3 regions of the Psychrobacillus sp. NPDC093200 genome follow, and region 1 is predicted to be linked to each of the others. Evidence: riboswitches for the same ligand, from Rfam matches in the RefSeq annotation. Region 1 holds a riboswitch; each other region holds the start of a gene.
The links. Region 1 has a riboswitch for thiamine pyrophosphate ahead of tenA (thiaminase II). Riboswitches for the same ligand answer to the same signal wherever they lie in the genome.
Positions count from the first base shown of each region.

Region 2: it holds a riboswitch for thiamine pyrophosphate, as region 1 does, so the genes downstream of both, ACQKNZ_RS00700 (YkoF family thiamine/hydroxymethylpyrimidine-binding protein) here and tenA (thiaminase II) in region 1, are expected to answer to the same signal.
Region 3: it holds a riboswitch for thiamine pyrophosphate, as region 1 does, so the genes downstream of both, thiT (energy-coupled thiamine transporter ThiT) here and tenA (thiaminase II) in region 1, are expected to answer to the same signal.

Region 1 covers NZ_JBNNVC010000006.1:81,367-88,729, reverse strand. The annotation lists gene ACQKNZ_RS18260 (hypothetical protein) at 438-1,073, shown strand; gene ACQKNZ_RS18255 (AAA family ATPase) at 1,228-2,229, shown strand; gene ACQKNZ_RS18250 (S8 family peptidase) at 2,242-4,791, shown strand; TPP riboswitch at 5,203-5,300, shown strand; TPP riboswitch at 5,360-5,457, shown strand; gene tenA (thiaminase II) at 5,531-6,220, shown strand; gene thiM (hydroxyethylthiazole kinase) at 6,201-6,944, shown strand; gene thiD (bifunctional hydroxymethylpyrimidine kinase/phosphomethylpyrimidine kinase) at 6,941-7,363, shown strand, end outside.
Region 2 covers NZ_JBNNVC010000001.1:129,965-137,327, reverse strand. The annotation lists gene ACQKNZ_RS00720 (quaternary amine ABC transporter ATP-binding protein) at 1-629, opposite strand, end outside; gene ACQKNZ_RS00715 (ABC transporter permease) at 626-1,486, opposite strand; gene ACQKNZ_RS00710 (ABC transporter substrate-binding protein) at 1,547-2,542, opposite strand; gene ACQKNZ_RS00705 (2-hydroxyacid dehydrogenase) at 3,068-4,027, opposite strand; TPP riboswitch at 4,183-4,290, shown strand; gene ACQKNZ_RS00700 (YkoF family thiamine/hydroxymethylpyrimidine-binding protein) at 4,367-4,957, shown strand; gene ACQKNZ_RS00695 (ECF transporter S component) at 4,950-5,531, shown strand; gene ACQKNZ_RS00690 (ABC transporter ATP-binding protein) at 5,524-6,888, shown strand; gene ACQKNZ_RS00685 (energy-coupling factor transporter transmembrane component T family protein) at 6,929-7,363, shown strand, end outside.
Region 3 covers NZ_JBNNVC010000008.1:49,634-56,996, reverse strand. The annotation lists gene ACQKNZ_RS19420 (SGNH/GDSL hydrolase family protein) at 1-299, shown strand, start outside; gene ACQKNZ_RS19415 (DUF4870 domain-containing protein) at 625-963, opposite strand; gene ACQKNZ_RS19410 (M20 family metallopeptidase) at 1,034-2,098, opposite strand; TPP riboswitch at 2,201-2,292, shown strand; gene thiT (energy-coupled thiamine transporter ThiT) at 2,356-2,934, shown strand; gene map (type I methionyl aminopeptidase) at 2,986-3,735, shown strand; gene ACQKNZ_RS19395 (tryptophan-rich sensory protein) at 3,833-4,561, opposite strand; gene ACQKNZ_RS19390 (M3 family oligoendopeptidase) at 4,720-6,522, shown strand; gene ACQKNZ_RS19385 (GNAT family N-acetyltransferase) at 6,529-7,074, shown strand; gene ACQKNZ_RS19380 (beta-class carbonic anhydrase) at 7,233-7,363, opposite strand, start outside.

The sequences.
Region 1 (7,363 bases):
TACTAATTGTAGTAACCATTACTTTAAAATTTGATTTTTGGGTATTGAAAATGGAAAGGTTTGATTGTTTTTTGTAATAGTGACTACTAATAGTTCCAAATGTTAGATACTAATGCATTTATCCATAGCCTTAAAAGTCGAACAAACGCTTTCATATCAAGGGTTTGATATAGTTAATAATAGTCACTATTAATGGTTACTAAAGTGAATAAAGCTTAATTTAAGTGCGGTAGAATATATGTATCTTAATAAAGGGATACATTCTTCTTTAGATTAAAAAAACAATACATGAGAAAAAATGCAAGTCTACATAAAGTGTGTTCTTAAATATATTTTATAAATAAAGGAATTTATATTGTTGTGTTGAATAAATTATGTATAAATCTTATTTGTATATAATGACAATAATTTGAATAAGTTTCTTGGAGGGATATTCTATGACTTGGATTGTGAGAGTTGGCAATAATATATTTCCATTAAGTGAAGAAAAATTTGATATTAGAATAGCATTATCTGAATGGCGTTATGAGGGAGAAATGTATGATTTAGAAGTAGCAGAAGAAGTTTGTGAAATTTGCGGTCATCAAAATATTAGATACCAATTTGAAATAGTGAATAAATATAACAATAATACAATGTTAATCGGTTCAGAATGTATTACTAAATTTGAAATTCCTGTATTGAATGAAGAAGGATATGTACTTAGCAATCGTGAGGCAAAAAGAAAAGTAAATAGTGATAGAAGAAAGTTAGTAACAGAAGCTAAAGAAAAACATGTGATTAATTCGTTAGTCAGACTTAGTGCATTAGATGAAAATTTTGATATTGAATCATTTATTCTATATTTTAAAAATAGAAAGGCATTTACACCAAATCAACTTGCTATCCTAATCTGGCGTTTAGACAAAGCTAAAGTCGAATATAATAAATCTAATTTTAAATTAATTATTACTCGAAATCGGGAAAAACAACAATTGAATGATATGGAAGAATGGAAGCTGAAAAAAATCCTTCCTTGCATGTCTTCTACTCAGAAAAAACTTGTAGAACATAAAATTCGCTTTAATTATTAAATTATAATCCCCCTTCTATTTTAGTATTAATGCGCTTTTTATTTGTAAAATAAATCAGGGTGAACTTTAACTACAATTAGTTAAAATAGTAGTTTACGTCTATTATATATATAATAGAAAGCAGCATTAAATTGTATAGAAAGGAGGGGGAATTTTGAATAAAGATTTATATAAACGTTTGTTTAAAGGTATTTATTCTGAAGATGTAACAGCGTTAAAAAAATTAGCGGATATTATAATTTCAAATGAATACAAAAAAAACCATGTATTATTAGCTGAGACTTTAGAAAAAATTAAACAGACTGAAAAACCAAAAGTTGAGAAGCAGTTTTCTAAGCATGTAGTTAATAAAAATTTCGGAAATGAAATGAGTGGATTACCTATAAGTAAAAGAGACAATTCACAATTAGTTACCTACATCCCACGGGAAAAATTAAAACATCATATGGTATTGAATGATGAAATAGAGACTAAACTTCAAAGTATTGAAAAAGAATATGTAGCAAGACATAGATTAGCTTTATTTAATTTGATTCCAAAGAAAAAAATTTTATTATATGGATCTCCAGGCTGCGGTAAAACATTAGCAGCAGAAAGATTAGCCTGGAATTTAGGGCTTCCTTTATTAAAAGTAAGATTCGATACGTTATTATCTTCATATTTTGGAGAATCAGCTTCGAATTTAAGGTCTATATTTGAATACTGTAATAATAATGCTGTGGTTTTACTATTAGATGAATGTGACTTTATTGCAAAATCTCGAAAAAATGGTCAGGATGTTGGTGAGGTTCCTAGGATAGTGAATATGTTATTAACTTTATTAGATGAATATGAATCTCCGGGATTATTAATTGCTACTACAAACTTAAAAGTCGCTTTAGACGAAGCTTTATTTAGGAGATTTGATGACATTATAGAATTACCTAAGCCATCTAAAAAGGAGATTAAAAGGCTAATTTTAGAAACCTTATCTGCTATGAAAATAAGTAAGGAGATTGATTTTGATATTATTTCTAAAGAGTTAGAGGGCCATTCTTCTGCTAATATTGTTTCTATAGCTCAACAAATAGCAAAAAATGCTGTTTTAGAAGATTCTAATATTATTAAAAAAGACCATGTTTCGAATGTAATTAATGGTATCACTATGAAATATTAAAGAGGTGAAGTTATGTCAATACACCATGATTTTTCACATATTACTTTAAAGCAAAAAATAGTAGGAAAGCCAAAATATAGAGGCAATGGAAATCCAAGCCCGAGAACTAATGAGAATAAAGACAATCGTATAAAACATGGCAAATCTATTAAATCTAAGGCTTCAGAATTATCGAGGTTTTGGAAAGAAAAGCAAGAAGAACGTGTTAGAGAGCAGCTTCCTCAAATAGAAACTGGAATTCCAATTTTATTAGAAATTGATCCTACAAGTGATATTAGTTTTTTAAAGGGTTTAGGTTTTGAAGTAGTTTCAGAACATGGTAATGGATTTGTTATTGTATCAAATGGTGATTTAGAATTTGCAACATTAATAAAAAAGACAGATGATTTTATTAATGAGGTTTCTAAAAGATGTAACACTCCCGCTCGAATTTATGCATTTCATGATGATAAAGATAGGGTAGAAAGAATATGTGGTGCCAACTTATTAAGTATTTGGGGAGCGATTTTAGATGATGATATATATGAAATTGATGTAAGTATTAGTTGCTCTGGAAATATTTTTAATTTGGAACAACCACCTGAAAAAGAAAATGATGTAAATGAAGATGAGTATAAACGAAGTAGGAAATATTTAAATTGGCAAAAAAAATATTTTGAGGCTTATCAAAAGTGGGATGATTTGAAATATGAACGCGAAGAACAATTCACTGAATTTATAGAGCATTATGGTGGAGAAATTATAGGTTCTTTTATTGATGGAGAACCTAAATTTTTTGAACTATGTGATAGTTTTTCCGCGAGAGTAAGAATCTCAGGTAAGTGCATAAAAGATTTAGTTTATAATTTCTCTTATATTTATCAAGCTGAATACGTAGGAGATTTATCTATAGGAGAATCTTATGAAATAGGTGCAGCTGATATAAACGAGGATTTAGAAATTATTCCTCCTGATGAAGATGCCCCAATTATTACTGTAATAGATAGTGGGATTCAAGAAGAACATAAGTACTTGGAGCCTGCTATTTTAAAAGAGGATTCAAAATGCCTAGTTATAGGGAAGACTACAGTAGCTGATGAAATATCAGGGGGAGGTCATGGTACAAGAGTAGCTGGAGCTATTCTTTATCCACATCAAATACCGAAAAATGGTACATATAAATTACCTTGTTTTTTAAGAAATGCTCGTGTATTAGACGAAAATAATGAATTTTCGGTTAGGACTAGTATTTTCCCACCATTATTTATAAGGTCTATTGTTGAGGATTTTACTATAAAGGCTGAAAAAAAGACTAAAATCTATAATCATTCAATTGCAGAAATAAGTTCATGTGAAATAAAACATATGTCACCATGGGCGAGTGAAATTGATCTTCAAACTTATTTAAATGATGTATTATTTATTCAAGCAACAGGAAATATCTATGAACATACAATTAAGGATTTTTATAATGAAGGAAATAACTATCCTACCTATCTATTTGATGAAAAATCACGTATTTCTAATCCAGCTCAAAGTATGCAAGCATTGACGGTTGGATCGATTAATAGCGAAAGTTTTGAAACACTTGATCAAATAAGTATAGGTGGGAAAAATGAGCCTTCAGCATTTTCGCGTTCAGGAGCAGGGATATGGGATTCAATAAAACCCGATGTAGTAGAATATGGTGGCACATGGGTAAAAAATAAGGTAGGAGATTCAGTAGATTTAGTTTTATCTTCAGAAGTATGTGTAGAATTAATAAGAACTTCACCAACTGGCCCAGCATATTCAAAAGATGCTATAGGAACTTCTTTTGCGGCTCCTAAAGTAGCATATATCGCAGCGGAAATTCAAAAGATATTCCCTAATGCTTCAAGTTTATTATATAGAGCCTTAATTGCACACTCAGCAAGTTGGCCAATAGCTTTAAATGAAACTTTTAATTCTAATGAAACTATACTTAGACATATTGGTTATGGTCTTCCAGACGTTACTAGGGCTACCACAAATGATGAATATAGAATTACATTATTAACGGAAGAAGATAATATTATTTACGGGAATGAAGCACATATTTATACCATACCTATTCCTAGTGAAATATTAGATATAGGTGAAGAATATGATATTAGGATTGATGTTACATTGTCTTATTCAGCTAAACCAAGAAATACACGTAGAAAAACAAGTAGATATATGTCTACTTGGTTAGATTGGCGATGTAGCAAAATAGGTGAACAAATTGATGCATTTGAAAAAAGAATTTTTGAAACAGGTTCATCTGTAGAAGATGATGGGAATTTTAAGTGGGAAATAGGCGAACAAAGTAATCATGGACAAGCGAAAGAATTTTCTCGTTCATATAGTACATTACAAAAAGATTGGACTACTATAAAATCTAATCAGTTAACAGATAGCTTTTGTATTGCAGTTAGAGGTCATAATGGGTGGGATGGTAACATACCTGCAAAATATAATTTAGTTGTAGGATTTGAAGCTATCAATAGAGATGTACAAATTTATAGCCTGATAAGAAATGAAATTGAAATAGATGATGTTCTTGTAGAAGTTGAAGTATAAGCTTTAAATTTCTTTACAGGACAATTTCTATTAGATTTAGATTTAGATTCATATTTATTAATGATTTCTTATTGAATTATATTTTACGAATAATAAATAGTATATTTAAAATAGGCATTTAAGGTGATTCTACTACATTCTTATTATTTAAATAGTCCACCATCAACACTCACTGCATTGTGAAGCGGTTGCTTGGTTGGAGTTAGCATAGTTTTCAAAAACGAATTCTGATTTTGGAATTCGTTTTTTTATTTTTCGCTTATTTAAATTTAGTCTGGAAGAAGCTCCTACTTATGATATAAATTCAATACATCTGCTAGGGTCTTTGATTCATTTTTAAACTCATACCTGTCACGTCGTGATTATTATCTTGTTTGCCGTGGTGCTTTCAGTTAAACTTAGTGTAATTAAATGAATTTGCAGGGGGACACGTTTGTGTTGAGAAGGTAAAACCTGACCCTTAGAACCTGGCTGTTAATACGGACGTAGGGAGCAAAGTACACGATGATCAATATGTACTTACTTAAGCTCCGCGTATTATTTACGTGGAGCTTTTCTTTTGCAAATACTTTAATTGCGGGGGGACACATTGTGTTGAGAAGGTTAAAACCTGACCCTTAGAACCTGACAGTTAACACTGGCGTAGGGAGCAATCATGGGTGTAGTCTACACTTTTTGGGCGTCTCTATTAGAGGCGCCTTTTTTGCACTTACGTCCACCAATTAAGGAGGACAAAAAAATGGAGTTTTGTGAAAAAGTTAGACAGGAGACGCAATTTTATTGGGAGGCTAGTTTTAACCATCCGTTTGTGCAAGGTATTGCTGATGGTAGTTTACCACTCGAAAAGTTCAAGTTTTATATGCTACAGGATGCGTATTATTTAAAGCATTACACAAAAGTCTTAGCTTTAGCAGCTGCAAAGGCAACAAATGACGAGGACATTCAGTACTTTTTAAACAGTGCGAGATTTATTCATGAAGCAGAGCTTGAGCTTCACCGTACAACTTTTCAAGATTTAGATGTAACGGCCGAAGAAATTGAAAATTTTGAGGTGGCACCAGCTGCTTATAATTATGTGAGTCATATGTACAATGCTGTACATAATGGCGATGTAGCAGAAGCATTTGCTGCCATATTACCTTGTCCGTGGCTCTATCAAGAAATTGGGCAACAGCTTAAGTATGCTCATCCGAATGTACCGCTGTATGCGCAATGGATTGCATTATATGCATCTGACGAAATGCTTCAATCGATCAATAAGCAAAAGTCGATGTTAAATCGTTTTGCGAAGGAACAGCCCATGAAACAAAAGGTTTTAAAGGCACATTTTGAAAAAAGCTGTTATTACGAGTGGATGTTTTGGGAAATGCCATGGACGATGCAAAATTGGACAAAAGGGGTGTATATGAATGAGCCTACAAAAAATTAATCTACAAAAACCTTTAGTGCATTGTATCACCAACTATGTCGTGGCCAATTTTACAGCAAATGGCTTACTAGCAATAGGAGCTTCACCTGTGATGGCCGATGCGGTTAAAGAAGCGGCGGAAATGGCATCAAAATCGAATGCGCTTTTATTAAATATCGGCACATTAAATGAACAGACAATAAAATCAATGCTTCTAGCAGGAAACAGTGCGAATGTGAAGAACATTCCTATAGTTTTTGATCCCGTCGGTGCAGGGGCAACGAATTTTCGATTAGAAACAACGATGGAATTATTACAACAACTTAAAATTAATTTAATTCGGTGTAATGTCGGAGAACTCGCGGCTATTGCAGGTGTTACTTGGCAAGCAAAAGGCGTCGATAGTGGCGTGGGTGAACTTGATGTAGCTGAGACGGCCATGCATGTTGCAAACAAATATAACTGTCTTGTGATTGTGACAGGTAAGCAAGATGTGATTACAGATGGTATCAGAATAGAATGGATCGTAGGTGGTCATGAAAAGGTAACGAAAATGACAGGAAGTGGCTGTCTATTAAGTGCCCTTTGTGCAGCAGAGCTCGCAAGCTGTGAAAATGCATTCGAAGATCTTGCGAATCTACTTCGTGATTATAAACAAGCAAGCTCAAATGCGTATTCAACGATTGGGACATTCCATATGAATTTTCTAAATCAACTTGAATATTTAGCGGAGGGACACCAATGATTACATTAACGATAGCGGGTTCAGATAGTGGAGGCGGAGCAGGCATTCAGGCAGATATTAAAACGTTTCAAGAGCTTGGTGTATTTGGTACAAGTGTTATCACTGCCTTAACCGCCCAAAATACGTTAGGTGTACATGGCATTTTTCCAACAACAGTACAATTTGTAGAAGCACAATTGAAGGCGGTCCTTGAAGATTTTAATGTGACAGCGATTAAAACAGGCATGTTATTTAATTCAGAGATTATTGAGTGTGTCGCTGCTACACTTAAAAATAGAGGCTTACCTCTTATCGTTGACCCTGTGATGATTGCGAAGGGCGGCGCCAGCTTGCTTCAACAAGAGTCTATACAAGCTCTTAAAAATAAGCTGCTACCCATTGCAACTGTTTGCACACCAAATATACCAGAAGCCGAGGTC
Region 2 (7,363 bases), on a different contig from region 1:
ATATCAAGTAGCTCTAGCTGCATTTCTCTACGGATTAATGGGTCAAGTGCACTGAAGGGCTCATCCATTAATAGTATATCTGGATCGTTAGCAAGTGCTCTGGCGATGCCTACTCGCTGGCGCATACCTCCAGAAAGTTCATCTGGATATTGGTTTTCATAACCTTTAAGACCAACTGTTTCTAAATGTTTCTGAGCAATTTCCTGGCGCTCGTTCTTAGACATTCCTCTTATCTCTAAACCATACTCAATATTTTCTAATACCGTACGATGGCTAAACAGCCCAAAATGCTGGAATACCATAGCTATTTTCTTTTGACGATAGTATTTTAACTGTGTCTTATTGTAATCCACGACATTTTCTCCATCGACGTATATAGCGCCAGAAGTAGGTCTATTCAATAAATTTAAACAACGAATTAGGGTAGACTTACCACTTCCTGATAACCCCATAATCACGAAGGTCTCTCCCTCCATGATTTCCATTGAGGCATTGTACACTCCGACCGTATGCCCTGTTTTAGCTAATATCTCTTCCTTTGGTACACCCTTCTCTACCATCGGAATAATTTTTTTAGGTCGAGACCCAAAAATCTTCGATACGTTTTCTAATTTTAATTTTACTGTCATGCGGCATCCCTCCTATGTTTCTGAAGGCGATTCGCAATTCCTCCGGTAACGCGGTCGATGATAATCGCTAGGAAAACAATACTGATCCCAGCTTCAAAACCTAGTGAGATGTCTATTCGGTTAATTGCAAAGAGTACTCGTTCTCCAAGTCCCTGCGCACCAACCATAGAACCAACAACCGCCATTGCTAGCGCCATCATTGTTGTTTGATTTATACCTGCCATAATTGTAGGTAAGGCTTGTGGTAGTTGTACTTTCATGAGCATTTGAGAGGAAGAGGAGCCGAATGATTGTGCAGATTCTACAATCTCTTTATCTACACTTCGGATACCTAATTCTGTTAAACGGATTACTGGTGGTAATGCATAAATGATTGTTGCAATAACTGCTGGTACATTTCCGAGCGGAAAGAAGAAAATTACTGGTATTAAGTAGACAAAGCTTGGCATTGTCTGCATCGCGTCTAATATCGGACGCATGATTCTGGACATTGATTTACTAAAAGCCATTCCAACTCCTAGTGGTATGCCTATAACAAGAGACAAAATTACGGAGATTAAAACGATGGAAATGGTGGTCATTGTTTCTGGCCACAAATCAAAGGATCCAATTAAGAAGATAAATGCTGCATATAGCAGTCCTCCATATAGATTATTAAAAAACCATCCAATTAAAAAGATGATAACAATAAATAACCACCAAGGAATTGCTAGTAGACCCGCCTCAAGACCTTTAATCATGGAAGACGAGATGATAAAGATAAAATCAAAGAATGCATCAAAATTCATGGCAAGAAAATCCACGAATTTCTCTACTACATCCCCTATTGGAAATCGTACGTTTGGAAATTCTGTCATAGAATGGGACTGTAAAAGTACAGCCACAACCACCTTTCTTTAGTTAGATTAAGTAATGAATTATTTCAAAGAAGCTTTTACCTTTTCAGCCACTTCTTCGGACACCCAAGCTGTCCAAATATCTTCATACTCTTTCATCCACCAAATAGCGGCTTCATCTGCTTCAACATCATTTTCCTGCATATAGTCTAATGCACTTTCCGTTAAATCGTTACTAGTTTCATATTTACTTAAAAAGTCTACTACGTCCTTAGCTTGTGTTGGTAAATCCTTATGAACTGCAATAACTACATCATTTGGTGGAAACTCAGTTCCTTTTGATTCATTCCATTTGGCTTCGTCGTAAGGTGCGTCTTCTAATAGAGTTAAATCGTAGCTAGCTGTTACCCACGTTGGTGACCAATAATATCCTACCCAAGGCTCCCCTTTTTTATATGCTCCTGCTAAATCTGCAACAATTGCAGAATCAGAGCCGGGTGCTAGATAGTTATATTGTTCGTCAAGGCCATATGTTTCAAGTTTCGTCCCCAAATACTCACTTACTACCCAACTAGATGGAGCTCCGACCACTCGGCCTTTACTGCTATCTTCGGGATCTTGGAAAATTTCTGGATACTTCTCTAAGTCTTGAACCGTCTTTAAATCTGGAGCGATTGGTTCAATTCCTCGTTCTGCATCTCCCTCTATCACGTAAGTTGGAACATATAATCCTTGCGCGTTATCAGCGAAATTAGTAGCTACCTTCATGATATTTCCACTTTCAATTGCTTTTTCGTAGACATCTTTAATGTTATCGGTCCATACTTCCATATAGACATTTATGTCGCCCTTTTCAAGTGATTGCATCGTAGCTGCTGTTGTTCCACTTGTTACCTCGGTTTCATAACCATAACCTTCTTCGATGATAGTTTGAGCAATGCTGTTGTGTAGGCGTATACTATCCCATCCTGCATCAGCAAACTTAATCACCTCAATACTGTCTTTGCTTGTCTCGTTGCCACAAGCTGTAAGTACTAAAAGCATGCAAAGTGAAAAAAATAACATAATTTTTTTCATTAGTCTGACTACCTCTTTTCATTCAATTTTTAAATTAGACGTTCGATCGTTCCTCCTTCAATACCTATAAAATAACTGCTAAAATTTCAAAACAATTAAACTTCCTAATACTGAAATTAAAGGACGCCTAATTTATAACTACTAATACTACTAAACAAATTTGTATATTGCAAATTACTTAAAGAGATAGTTGTTAATTTTTTATTTTAATCTGAATATTTAGCATTAATTTAGTAGACCAATACGATTAGATAAATAGGTAAATATTGTACAATATTCTCGTTTAAAAACAGTAATTTTTATCAAATATTTGATAGATAGTGCTTTTGTATAGTTTTAATTGAAAAGTGCATGCTCACTTGCTTTCTACTAGATTAGGACATAGGATAGTAAGCTTGATTTCAGGTGGACACTTTCTGTTGGGTGAGCGATAAGCCATCCCCGTCGCATACTTACACCTTCTTACCTCATAAAAAATGCCATGAATACTGGATTCATGGCAGCCTAGATTATAATTTTTTTCCTTTAAACAACTCGATTATCAGGTTCTTGTCCCTCTAAAACATTTTCAATTGCTTTAGCATTTATTTGCATCATAGCAAGTCTCGTATGAATACTTGCACTGCCGATATGGGGGAGGACTGTAACATTAGGCAAGGTTAAGAGTGGATGATCTAAAGGAACAGGCTCCGTCTCAAAAACATCTAGTCCAGCGGCCCATATTCTTTTATTTAGGAGGGCATCATAAAGGGATTGCTCATCTACGATTCCGCCACGTGCAACATTAATAAGAGCAGAGGTTTCCTTCATCAATCCTAACTCTTTTTTTCCAATCATCCTTTTAGTTTCTGGAGTTAGAGGTGTCAATATTACAACAAAATCAGATTCTTGCAATAATGTTTCTAGCTCCACATATGTAAAGTTATTTTGTTGCTCTGCCTCTAATTTTCTTGTTCTATTATGATATAAGACTTTCATATTAAAACCCTTCGCACGTCTTGCTACCGCTTCACCGATTCTTCCCATGCCTATGATTCCTAACGTAGCTCCAAAAACGTCCATTCCCGTCAGCTGCATCGGTGTCCATGATTTCCATTTACCTGCACGAATATCCTGTTCTGCTTCGGTAATACGACGAGCAGTAGCCAATAACAACGCAAAGGTTAGGTCTGCAGTTGTCTCAGTTAATACACCAGGAGTATTTGTTACCATCACCCCTTTTTCTTTCGCTGCTTCCACATCAATATTATTGAAGCCAACCGCTAGATTACTGATAATTTTTAAATTCGGTAAATTTTCTATAAGTTCCCGGTCCACTTTATCCGAGAGAACCGTCCACAGGGCATGGACGTCCTTTGCCTCCTTTTTTATATCTTCATAATCCATTGGAGTTTCCTCGCTGTGCCACATATTCACCTCAAATTTTTCTCTTAATGGCTGTACAATTTCCTCCGGTAATTTTCGAGTAATAAAAATTTTGTCCATTTAGTTTCCCCCTTATGTTTTCTGATAATTTAAGCATGGACGATTAGAGAAAAGAATTCAACCATATTTACAATTATATTTTTATACGCTATACTGTGGGCACATAAAGAAAACAAATTGTGTAAATTTATACACAACTGTAAAACTACATACCGTTTCTGCACTAGGGGTGCCCACTTTGGCTGTGATGAGAGCTTTTTAGCTCCGATCCCTTATTACTCGATCAGGATAATACCTGCGTGAGGAAGTGCGGTGACTTTCCTTTTTTCATAAGGGTTAGTGGCTGCATCTTCACGGATGTAGCTTTTTTTTATGAAAAAATTGAGGGAGGTTTTTAGGATGGAATGTGGTTTAAGTCCAATTGTAGGGTTTCGTTTTTCCCTACATCCGATGAGCAATGAATTTGTAAGTATTATTAAAGGTGCACTACAGAATACAGATGTATCCAATGTGTGGATGCATACGGATGATGTCTCAACCGTTATCAGAGGAAAACAAGTTCATGTATTTAATGTGGCAAAATCTATTACTCTGAATGCTGCCAAAACAGGGGTACATGTAGCTCTTTCTGGAACATTTTCAGCGGGTTGTCCTGGCGACACCACTGCTGACGTTTATTTAGACAAGGTTGATGAAGTGACAAATAAGGATGAAACAAACCAATATGTTTCTTCTCAATTTGCTTTATACCCTATGAACAATCCTAACTATATGGATGTGATCTACAGAGAGATTGAGCACGCTAAAGTGAAGGGTGTATTCAATGAATCTATGCATTATGCTAGCGGGATTCATGGGGATATCCATGACGTGTTTGCTTATTATGAGGCAGCCTTCAGCAGAGCTAGATCAGAAGAGCACAAGCATCTAGTGATGACTTTATCGATGAGCATTAATAGCCCTTCTCACGGAGATGACCTCCATGCTTAAATCATGGAAGCTAAAAGAAATTGTTTTAATGTCGGTCTTTGCAGTGGTGTTTGGGATTGTTTATTTACTCTTCCTTCATGTAGGAAACATTTGGTCTGGCTTCGTCGGACCAATCGCATATGAGTGGATTTTTGGTGTTTGGTTTATCGTTTCAATTATCTGTATGTACATCATTCGGAAACCCGGGGCGGCGGTTATCTCGGAAACTATCGCAGCAGCAATAGAGGTACTTTTAGGTAATGCCGTCGGGCCACGTCTTATCCTTTCTGGTGTCATACAAGGTCTAGGTGCCGAGGCTGTATTCGCCGCTACACGTTACAAACGGTTTGACCTTTGGGTTTTAATGCTTGCGGGAGCAGGATCCGCAGTTTTTAGCTTTGTGTATGGCTATTTCTTAGGAGGATTTGCCGTTTATACCACTGGATATGTAGTTTTCATGCTAGTTGTTCGTATTTTTAGCGGAACTCTCATTGCTGGTTTAGGTGGAAAAGCTGTAGCTGACGGCTTGCTTGCCACTGGTTCGTTAAGAGGATATGCTATTTCGCGTTCAAAAAAAGGTGATATTCGTGCCTAAAGTTATCCGTTTTGAAGATGTCACCTTTTCTTATCCAGACAAGGATACTGCTGTTCTATCAAACTTTTCTATGTCTATCGAAAAAGGAGAGCGTGTCGTCATAACCGGACCAAGCGGCTGTGGAAAGAGCACTTTACTTTATTTGTGCAATCGTCTCTATCCAGAAAATTGCGATGGCATAGTGTCCGGTAGAATAGAACTTTTTGGTAAAGAAAATGATTCCTATCGACCTGGCGAAGTCAATCATCGTATCGCAACAGTATTTCAAGATCCAGATGCACAATTTTGTATGCCAACTGTAGAGGAAGAGCTTGCTTTTACTTTAGAGAATTTACTCGTCGCACGGGAAGAAATGGAGACGAAGATTTCTGAAGTATTGGAGTTAACTAGGTTAACGGATTATCGACATTCCATCATTCAATCGCTTTCTGGAGGTATGAAGCAAAGGGTTGCCACTGCTTGTGCAATGATTATGGAGCCAGAAATATTATTGTTAGATGAGCCTATCACCCATCTGGACCCGTATACCGCAAAACAATATATTGAATGGTTGGACTTACTTCAGCAAAAATCGAGTATAACCATCTTAGCGATTGAGCATAGACTCGACCTATGGGACAACTTCTTTCATCGAACAATTAAGTTAAAGGAAGATAGAATTCCGTATGAAAGCTATACCAAAAGGAAGAGCATGGTTCAAGCAGAAAAGTCTCTGCATGTGGAAAATATTAGTACAAAGCATTTTTTACAGCCAACTTCATTCTCTTTAAATAAAGGAGAAATCGCAGTGCTAGCTGGACCAAATGGCAGTGGGAAATCTACATTATTGAAGGCTCTTTCAGGTATTTTACCCTCTAATGGCAAAGTAAAGCCTAGCATGTTAGGCTATGTACCTCAATCACCAGAATTTTTGTTTATTACAGGGCAAGTGAAGGAAGAGGTTTCTTTCGGTGGTGTTCAAAATACGGAGAAAATGTTGGAGCGACTGAATTTATCTACTGTTTCAGATGCACATCCTTTTTCAATCAGTCATGGGCAAAAAAGGCGCCTAGCTATAGCCATTATGCTTTGTCAGAATCGTGAAGTGATACTGATGGATGAGCCTACTTCTGGCCAGGACTCCGCTACTTTAGCCGAACTGTTTAAAGTAATTGATAATCGTTCTAAGGCAGGTACTACCTTCCTAATTGTTACACATGATATGGAGTTTGCTTATAAGGTTGCAGACACCATTTTACTAATGAAAGACGGAGCAATTACAGGAAAATATCACTCTGACAGCTTTTGGGGTAAAGAAGATTTACTGCTAGAACATCAATTACTCTCACCTAGACGAGGTGCTCTCTATGCACACTAGCCTACATAGGATGAATCCGTCTGTTAAGTTTGTGATAGTAATGATTTGCATGCTGACACTTGCGTTTTTTTTCAATCCATGGACTCCACTTGTTTTTTGGTTAAGTATTATTGTGGTGCAAATGTTTTTAAGCCATATATCCTGGAGAAAATGGGGCTTACTGATGCTACCATTTTTTATAGCAGCATTTGGCTATCTTTGGACTACTCTTTTATTTGCAGACAGTAGGACTGGTCCTGTTCTTTGGTCTATCGGTTCTGTTGAAATAACTATGAGTCAACTGAATCACGCCTTGTCCCTAAGCTTTCGCGTTTTAGCTTTTTCTAGCCTAAGCTTGTTATTTGCTTTAACTACCGATCCAATTATATTTATACGTAGCCTAATGCAGCAGTTAAAACTATCTCCAAAAATTGCTTACGGAATTATGGTTGGTTATCAATTTCTACCCCTCTTAAAGGATGAATTTATACTAGTT
Region 3 (7,363 bases), on a different contig from region 1:
TTGAAGAGTCTTTCAAAGGAAAAGAGAGTACTTTAATACCAAATGTTGCTGATGTACACCCTACCATGGAAGGTTACCGGCAAATGGCAAATTCGTTCTTTACAAAGTACAATTCACGTATGCTCGTATATGAACATGAAATGCCAAAGCCAAATCCTTTAACATTCGAGGAACTTATAGAAAGTCAACGTACAAATGCAAGTGGAAATTCTCAAGCTAAAGCAACAGTGTCCACTGGCTACCTATCGTTGACGAATGTAAATTTAATATCCAAAGTTTTTCAGAGGATTCTTTTATAGAGAATTTTGGTGAAAGTAATAATTCAAAAAAAGCAGGAGAAATCATATGATTTCTCCTGCTTTTTTTTATTGGAGGTGACTAATAAGTCTTGTCCTTCTAAATAATAGTGGTACCTTGGAGAGGCTATGAAGAGCCCATATTAACTTTAATAAGTTTCTAACTTAGTTCAATTAGCGTTTTACAGTTTTTTTGGATTTCATTGCTTTACGAACAATAGGGTACACAACAGGTGCCCATTTAATAGCTGCTTTTACTAGTTTTCCTACTTTCATAATCAATCGCTCCTTGTTGTTCTATAATATCTTATTCCCATTTGAGGAGCTATTAAACATGCCGTAACACTTTGACTCCTTGTACGATGTTCCATATAAGTAAAACTAGATTGATCACTGTATATAAACCCATAAAAATAAGAGCAGTAGTCATACTAGTCCACATGGAAGCAGAATCTCCAGTAAAGCCTAAAGGTAAAAAGTTTGCGAATATAGCCAGCATTAAGAACACAAAGAAAATAGTAGGGATGATATGAGAAATTAATGAACGCTTAGCGTGGTACTTTACCTCTTTTTCCGATGTAAGGAAGTAAACGATAATCGGGAGAATGAAAGGGGCAAACAAAATAGAAAAATATGTTGATGCACTCAAAATTTTATTGGTATCCATTCATAGTCTCCTCATTATTATTACTTATCGCTCTCCCTACGGAAAGCATCCATCTATAGCTTATATCTAGTTATTCTAATACAAATCTAACGAGAATGTCCTTATATTCCTCTACTGAAGATATAGAAACGTATTCCTGATCACCGTGCCAGTCAGAACCGCTTGGTCCAAATTCGATAGCTACTGCACCCTTAGCTGCATAATAACGCGTGTCGGCCGCACCATGCTGTCCAAATAGAACAGTAGGTGTCTGTCTAATCGAATTACAAACTGCTAAAAGCTTTTGTATATACTTGTCATCTTCTTTATTGGTGATTGCTGGGGTGTGTCCTTGGAAGTGTATTTCACTACCAGGATATTTTTCTAAAAGATCTCTTAGTTCCTTTGTGATTTTCTCAGCGTCTTGTCCAGGAACAAATCTTAAGGAGTAACTAATAACACATTTATCAGGTACCATATTATAGCGATCTCCTGCTTCTATTTTTGCCAAGTTTAAGGAAGGATAATCATAATATTCATTGCTTGCCTCCATAAAAGAGCAATTTCTTAGTTCCTTATCGAATAATATTGCTTTTTCAATCGCATTATCTCCTTCCCAAGGACGGCTTCCGTGCGCGGCTTTCCCTTTTAAATGGATATCCCATTGTAAAATTCCTTTAGCCTGAAGACCGATATTAACATGAGTTGGTTCACCACAAATAACGAAGTCTCCACAATGACCTTGTTCAACTAAGTGTTTGGAGGTTTTTCCTCCTGTTTCTTCATCAGTAACTATATGTAGCTGGACTTTTTTAGTAAGCTTATGTTCATCTTGTGACAGTATATAAAAAGCCTGCATCATTGCAGCAACGCCTGCCTTCATATCTGCAGAACCACGCCCATATAGTCTATCATCAATAATTTTTGGTTCAAATTGCTCGGGATTTCCTGGAACGACATCAATATGGCCATTCCATACGATAGTTTCCTCACCGGCTCCTATTTCAGCTACAAGCATTAGCTTAGTGTTTAATTCATAGGTTTTTGTTGATATGTTTCTCTTTTCTAGCCAGTCCTTACAGTAGAGCAGTGCCTCGTTAGCTCCGTTCAAATCATTACTCTTTATTTTGATTAAATCCATAAGTAAATTTATCAACCAAAACACTCCTAATAATAGATTTATTATTACTATTATAATACCTTTAGGGGTTGCAATATAAACATGTATCGGCTACAATGAACTCAAATCAAATAAATTCTAAACCACAAGGGGCGTCGCTATAGCGGCTGAGATAGTACCCTTAGAACCTGTAAGTTCATGCTTGCGTAGGGATGTGGATGGATACTGACAATCGCGCGATGTCTGGCTCTGTCCCGACGGCGTTTTTTTTGTGGTCAAAAAAGGGGATTACAATGAGAAATCAGCGTGTCGTATTGTTAGTAGAAATAGCTATATTCGCAGCATTAGGTTATATATTGGATTTAATAGGATTTGGGATGCCACAGGGTGGAAGTGTTACCTTTGTGCTTGTACCCATTATTTTAATAGCATTTCGCCGTGGTATAGTGGCAGGTGTTGTGACAGGATTTTTGATTGGACTATTACAGGTAGTTACGGGGCGCTTTTACCCGGCGCCATTATCCTTTGAAATAGTAGTTATTCAAGTAGGAATCGATTACTTTATTGCTTTTATGGTGGCGGGATTGGCAGGTCTATTAAGACCAGCATATATGAAAGCATTTGAAAATCAAAACAAGAAAAAAATGGCGATAGCAATTGTAATAGGTGCCTTAATTGCCTCATTTTTGCGCTACTTGGCACACGTTTTATCAGGGATACTATTTTTTGGTGAATTTGCTGAGGGAGAAAACGTAATTCTTTATTCCTTAATTTATAATTCTACTTATATGATTCCTGTGTTCTTGTTTGCCGCTTTTATTTGTGCGATTCTATTCGTAAAAGCCCCACGCCTATTAATGCCGAATTCATAAGATATATGATATGATAATCATACATCTAAGTGAAGAAGGGATCTTGTAAAGATGATAGCAAAAACAAATGAAGAGTTAGAAATGTTAAAAAAAATAGGCCAAATTGTTGCTGAAGTACGAGAAGCGATGAAGGCTGCAACTAAACCGGGTGTAACTACCAAGGAGCTAGATGAAATAGGCGGCGAGTTATTTAAAGAAAAAGGCGCTATTTCTGGACCTATGGGAGAGTATGATTTCCCGGGGTATACTTGTATAAGTGTGAATGAAGAAGTGGCTCATGGAATTCCAGGCTCCCGTGTGATTAAAGAGGGTGACCTTGTAAATATCGATGTATCCGGTTCATACGAAGGGTTTTTCGCAGATACTGGAATATCATTTGTAGTAGGCGAAGGGTACGAAGACAAGGAAAAACTTTGTCAAGTAGCGGAAAGTGCATTTAATCGTGCTATGCTGAAGGTAAAAGCAGGTTCTCGTCTAAACCAGATTGGTAAAGCGGTGGAAAGAGAAGCGAAGGATAATGGATTACATGTCATCATGAACCTAACAGGTCATGGTATCGGAAAGTCCCTGCATGAAGCACCCCAGCATGTCTTAAATTATTATGATGCTTGGGATCCAACAATTTTAAAAGAAGGTATGGTTCTAGCAGTAGAGCCCTTCATCTCAGCAAAAGCTGAACATATCGTAGAGTCAGGGGATGGATGGACGTTTGTAACTCCTGATAAATCTCTTGTTGCACAAATTGAACATACAATTATAGTTACAAAAGACGAACCGATTATTTTAACTAAATTAATTTAAATGAGTGAATTTCATTAAATAGCGCTTTTCTATTAAATACAAAATTTGTCCCTCTGTTAATTTAGCGGCAGTAGGCAATATAAAAAACACCAACGACTTAATTTTTCGTTGGTGTTTTCTTTATAAATAGAATTCCCGCTACTAAGACAGCGCTTAAAAACAGGGAAGCTGTTGAAATTAATAATTCATTTATATTATGACGGACTGCTATACCGATAAAAGCCCATATAAAAACTAATACAATAGCACGATCATCATAATGATACCTAAAATGTAGAGCGATAGCTGTTGCCAATGTTAAGAAAATGACAACCCATAAGGAGATTGTAATGCCAAAACCGCTAAATTCATAATAAGTAAGCACATAATCTAAATTTGCTAGCGTCGCAACAAAAATCCATCCCAAATAGATAGATATTGGCACTCGACTCTTCCAATTGGACTCATTGCTGGAATAAGTTAGATATAGTAAGAATAAGAACCAAAGTAGGGCAATGATTGTAATGAGGGCAAAGCTAAATTTTTCATAATGCCATAGTAAAATCCAAGAGATATTGAATATACATGTTGCTAAAAATAATAATACTCTACGTAGGGGTATCTTCTGTTGATTTCTATATTCTCTTATAACATTCCAAATCCAGAATGCAAGTAATATATAAATAAAGATCCAAATTGAAAATACATAGCCTGCTGGTGTAAAAAGTGCTGGTATTCTAGAAGATATTTCACCAGTTGTTTGACCATTTATAGGTAGAGTATTTGCAAGTATATTAACAATAATCGTTGCAATATAACCACAAATCAAAAGGATAATTTTGATCAATAGATCCCCCTCCTTCTATATTTAATAAGTATACCTTTCAAATAAAGAGCGCACAAATTCAATTATAGAAATAATGTGACAAAAAAACGAATAATTGACATGGTGAAACATGGTATAATAGATTTCAAGGCAATTTTTAAAATAGGGGGAATTTTCTGGTGTTAAAACAAAATTATCCAATAGTCTGGGATCTTGATCGTTTTTTTCTAGGTGGCAGTAGCTCGTCAGCTTTACAACAACATTTAGATGAAGTAAAAGTGAAATTAGGTAACTTTGAAGTAAATATAAAAAAATTAGAAGTTCCAACCGCTGTACAAGAGGCGAAACAAATTAGCCAAACAATTGAAGAATTAAGGGATGTAGCAGTAAATTTGTCGGAAGCTAGTGCTGTGATTGGCTGCTATCTAGCTCAAGATACGACAGATAAAAAAGCAACATTATTACAAGGTGAAGTTGGTTCATTGTATGCTAGGTTGTCTTCCTTAATGAATACTATACAACAGGTATTTAGTAAAACGGAAGGGTCAGTTTGGGAAGAACTTTTAAAGACAGATGAACTTTCACAATTCGAGTTTGTATTGAATGAATGGAGAGAGAATGCGAGTAAAATGCTCTCTGAAAAAGAGGAAGATTTAATAACAACACTTGAGGTGGACGGTTATCATGCATGGGGCCAATTATACGATATGCTTGTAGGAGACATTCGTATTAAAATAACTATTGACGGAGAAGAAAAATCTCTTTCAGTAGGACAAGCAAACAATTTGAGCTCCAGTGACAAAGCTGAAATCCGTAAGGAATCGTTTGAAGCATTGGAGCTTGCATGGACAGAAAAAGAAGATTTTATAGCAAAAGCGCTTAATCACTTAGCAGGCTTCCGCCTAGCGACCTATAAAAAGCGGGGCTGGGACAATGTTTTAGAAGAACCACTATCTATTAACCGTATGAAACAAGATACACTAGATGCAATGTGGGGAGCAATCTCTAAAAATAAAGCTCCGTTTGTGGAATATTTAAATAGAAAATCGGCGATGCTAGGCGAAAATGCGATGCATTGGTATGATCTAGATGCACCAGTTAGTGCCTCTACCGAAAAAATGGATTTTCAACAGGGTGCTGAGTTCATATTAAAGCATTTTAAAGAATTTGGACCAAAGCTAGAAGAGTTTTCTCGTCATGCTTTTGAAAATGGGTGGATTGAAGCAGAGGATCGTCCGAATAAACGCCCTGGTGGGTTTTGTACGGGTATGCCAGTTTCACAAGAATCTCGTATCTTCATGACATATAGTGGTACTATGTCGAATGTTTCCACACTTGCACATGAATTAGGTCATGCCTTCCATTCATATGCTTTAAGACCGGTTCATTGGATGAATACGAGATATGCAATGGGTGTTGCGGAAACTGCTTCGACCTTTGCTGAAATGATTGTAGCTGATGCCGCTGTTCGTGAATCAAAATCGACAGATGAGAAAATCGCTTTGCTGGAGGATAAAATTCAGCGCAGCGTAGCTTTCTTCATGAATATTCACGCTCGCTTCTTGTTTGAAACAAGATTTTATGAGGAACGAAAAGAGGGAATTGTTTCTGCTACACGTTTAAATGAATTAATGGAAGAAGCTCAACGTGAGGCTTATGGAGATGCGTTAGACACAGTACATCCACATTTCTGGGCTTCTAAATTACATTTCTACATTACTGATGTTCCTTTCTATAATTTCCCGTATACTTTTGGTTACTTGTTCTCTTTAAGTATTTATGCAAAGGCAAAAGAGGAAGGTACAGGTTTTGAAGAAAAGTATATTGCATTATTACAGGATACAGCGGTCATGTCGGTAGAAGACTTAGCTATGAAACATCTACAAGAGGATATTACAGAGGAAGCGTTTTGGAAGAAGGGTATTGACCTTTGTATACAAGACGTCCAAGAATTCTTGCAATTAACTAATGCTAAAGGGTGACGGTGCTTGATTTATTTAGAAGGAGCTAGTTGTTACTTAAGAACTTTGAATGTGAAAGACGCACCTGCTCTTGCGAATTTAGTGTATGACAATAAAATGTATTGGTCTGTTTTTGAACCATTACATCAAGAAGAATATTATACAGCTAGTGTACAAAGAGAAAAAATTCGAGAATCACTTATGCTCATGCAGGAAAAAAGAGAATATAGTTTTGGAATTTTTACACATGAACGAGATGACTTGATTGGAAGTATATCGCTTTATAGTTTAAAGCGAATGCCTTTTTCAAGTGGCCTCATTGGATACTCTATTGATCAAAGACACGTCGGAAAAGGAATTGCCTCAGAGGCAGTTCGACTTGTTAAACAATTTGGTTTACAGGATGTTCAGTTAAATCGTATCGAGGCATATGTATCTCCAAGAAACTTTGGTTCTATCAAGGTATTGGAAAACAATCACTTTGTTCGTGAAGGCTTACTTCGCAAGCTGTTATTTATCAATGGGAAATGGGAAGACCATTATATGTATTCTTCTATAAGAGGAGAGTTATAGCGTAAAAGAGGAGGCTATTCTAGAATAGCCTTTTTCTATTGGAAGGGTAAAGGAAATTATAATCACTGTAGTAGAGAAGAATTTAAAATAAAAAAGATTTAGCCTCTGACTTTATCAGAAGCTAAATCTCTTATTATGACGATTTCCTGGGAAATATATTATTTTTTGTCGATATTACCATCTGTAACAAGGTCTAATTTGCCAGTGTGAGGGTCAATAATGAGTCCATGAACTGGAACCTCTGGAATCATTAATGGATGACTTCGAATCATATCAACGCTATGTAAGA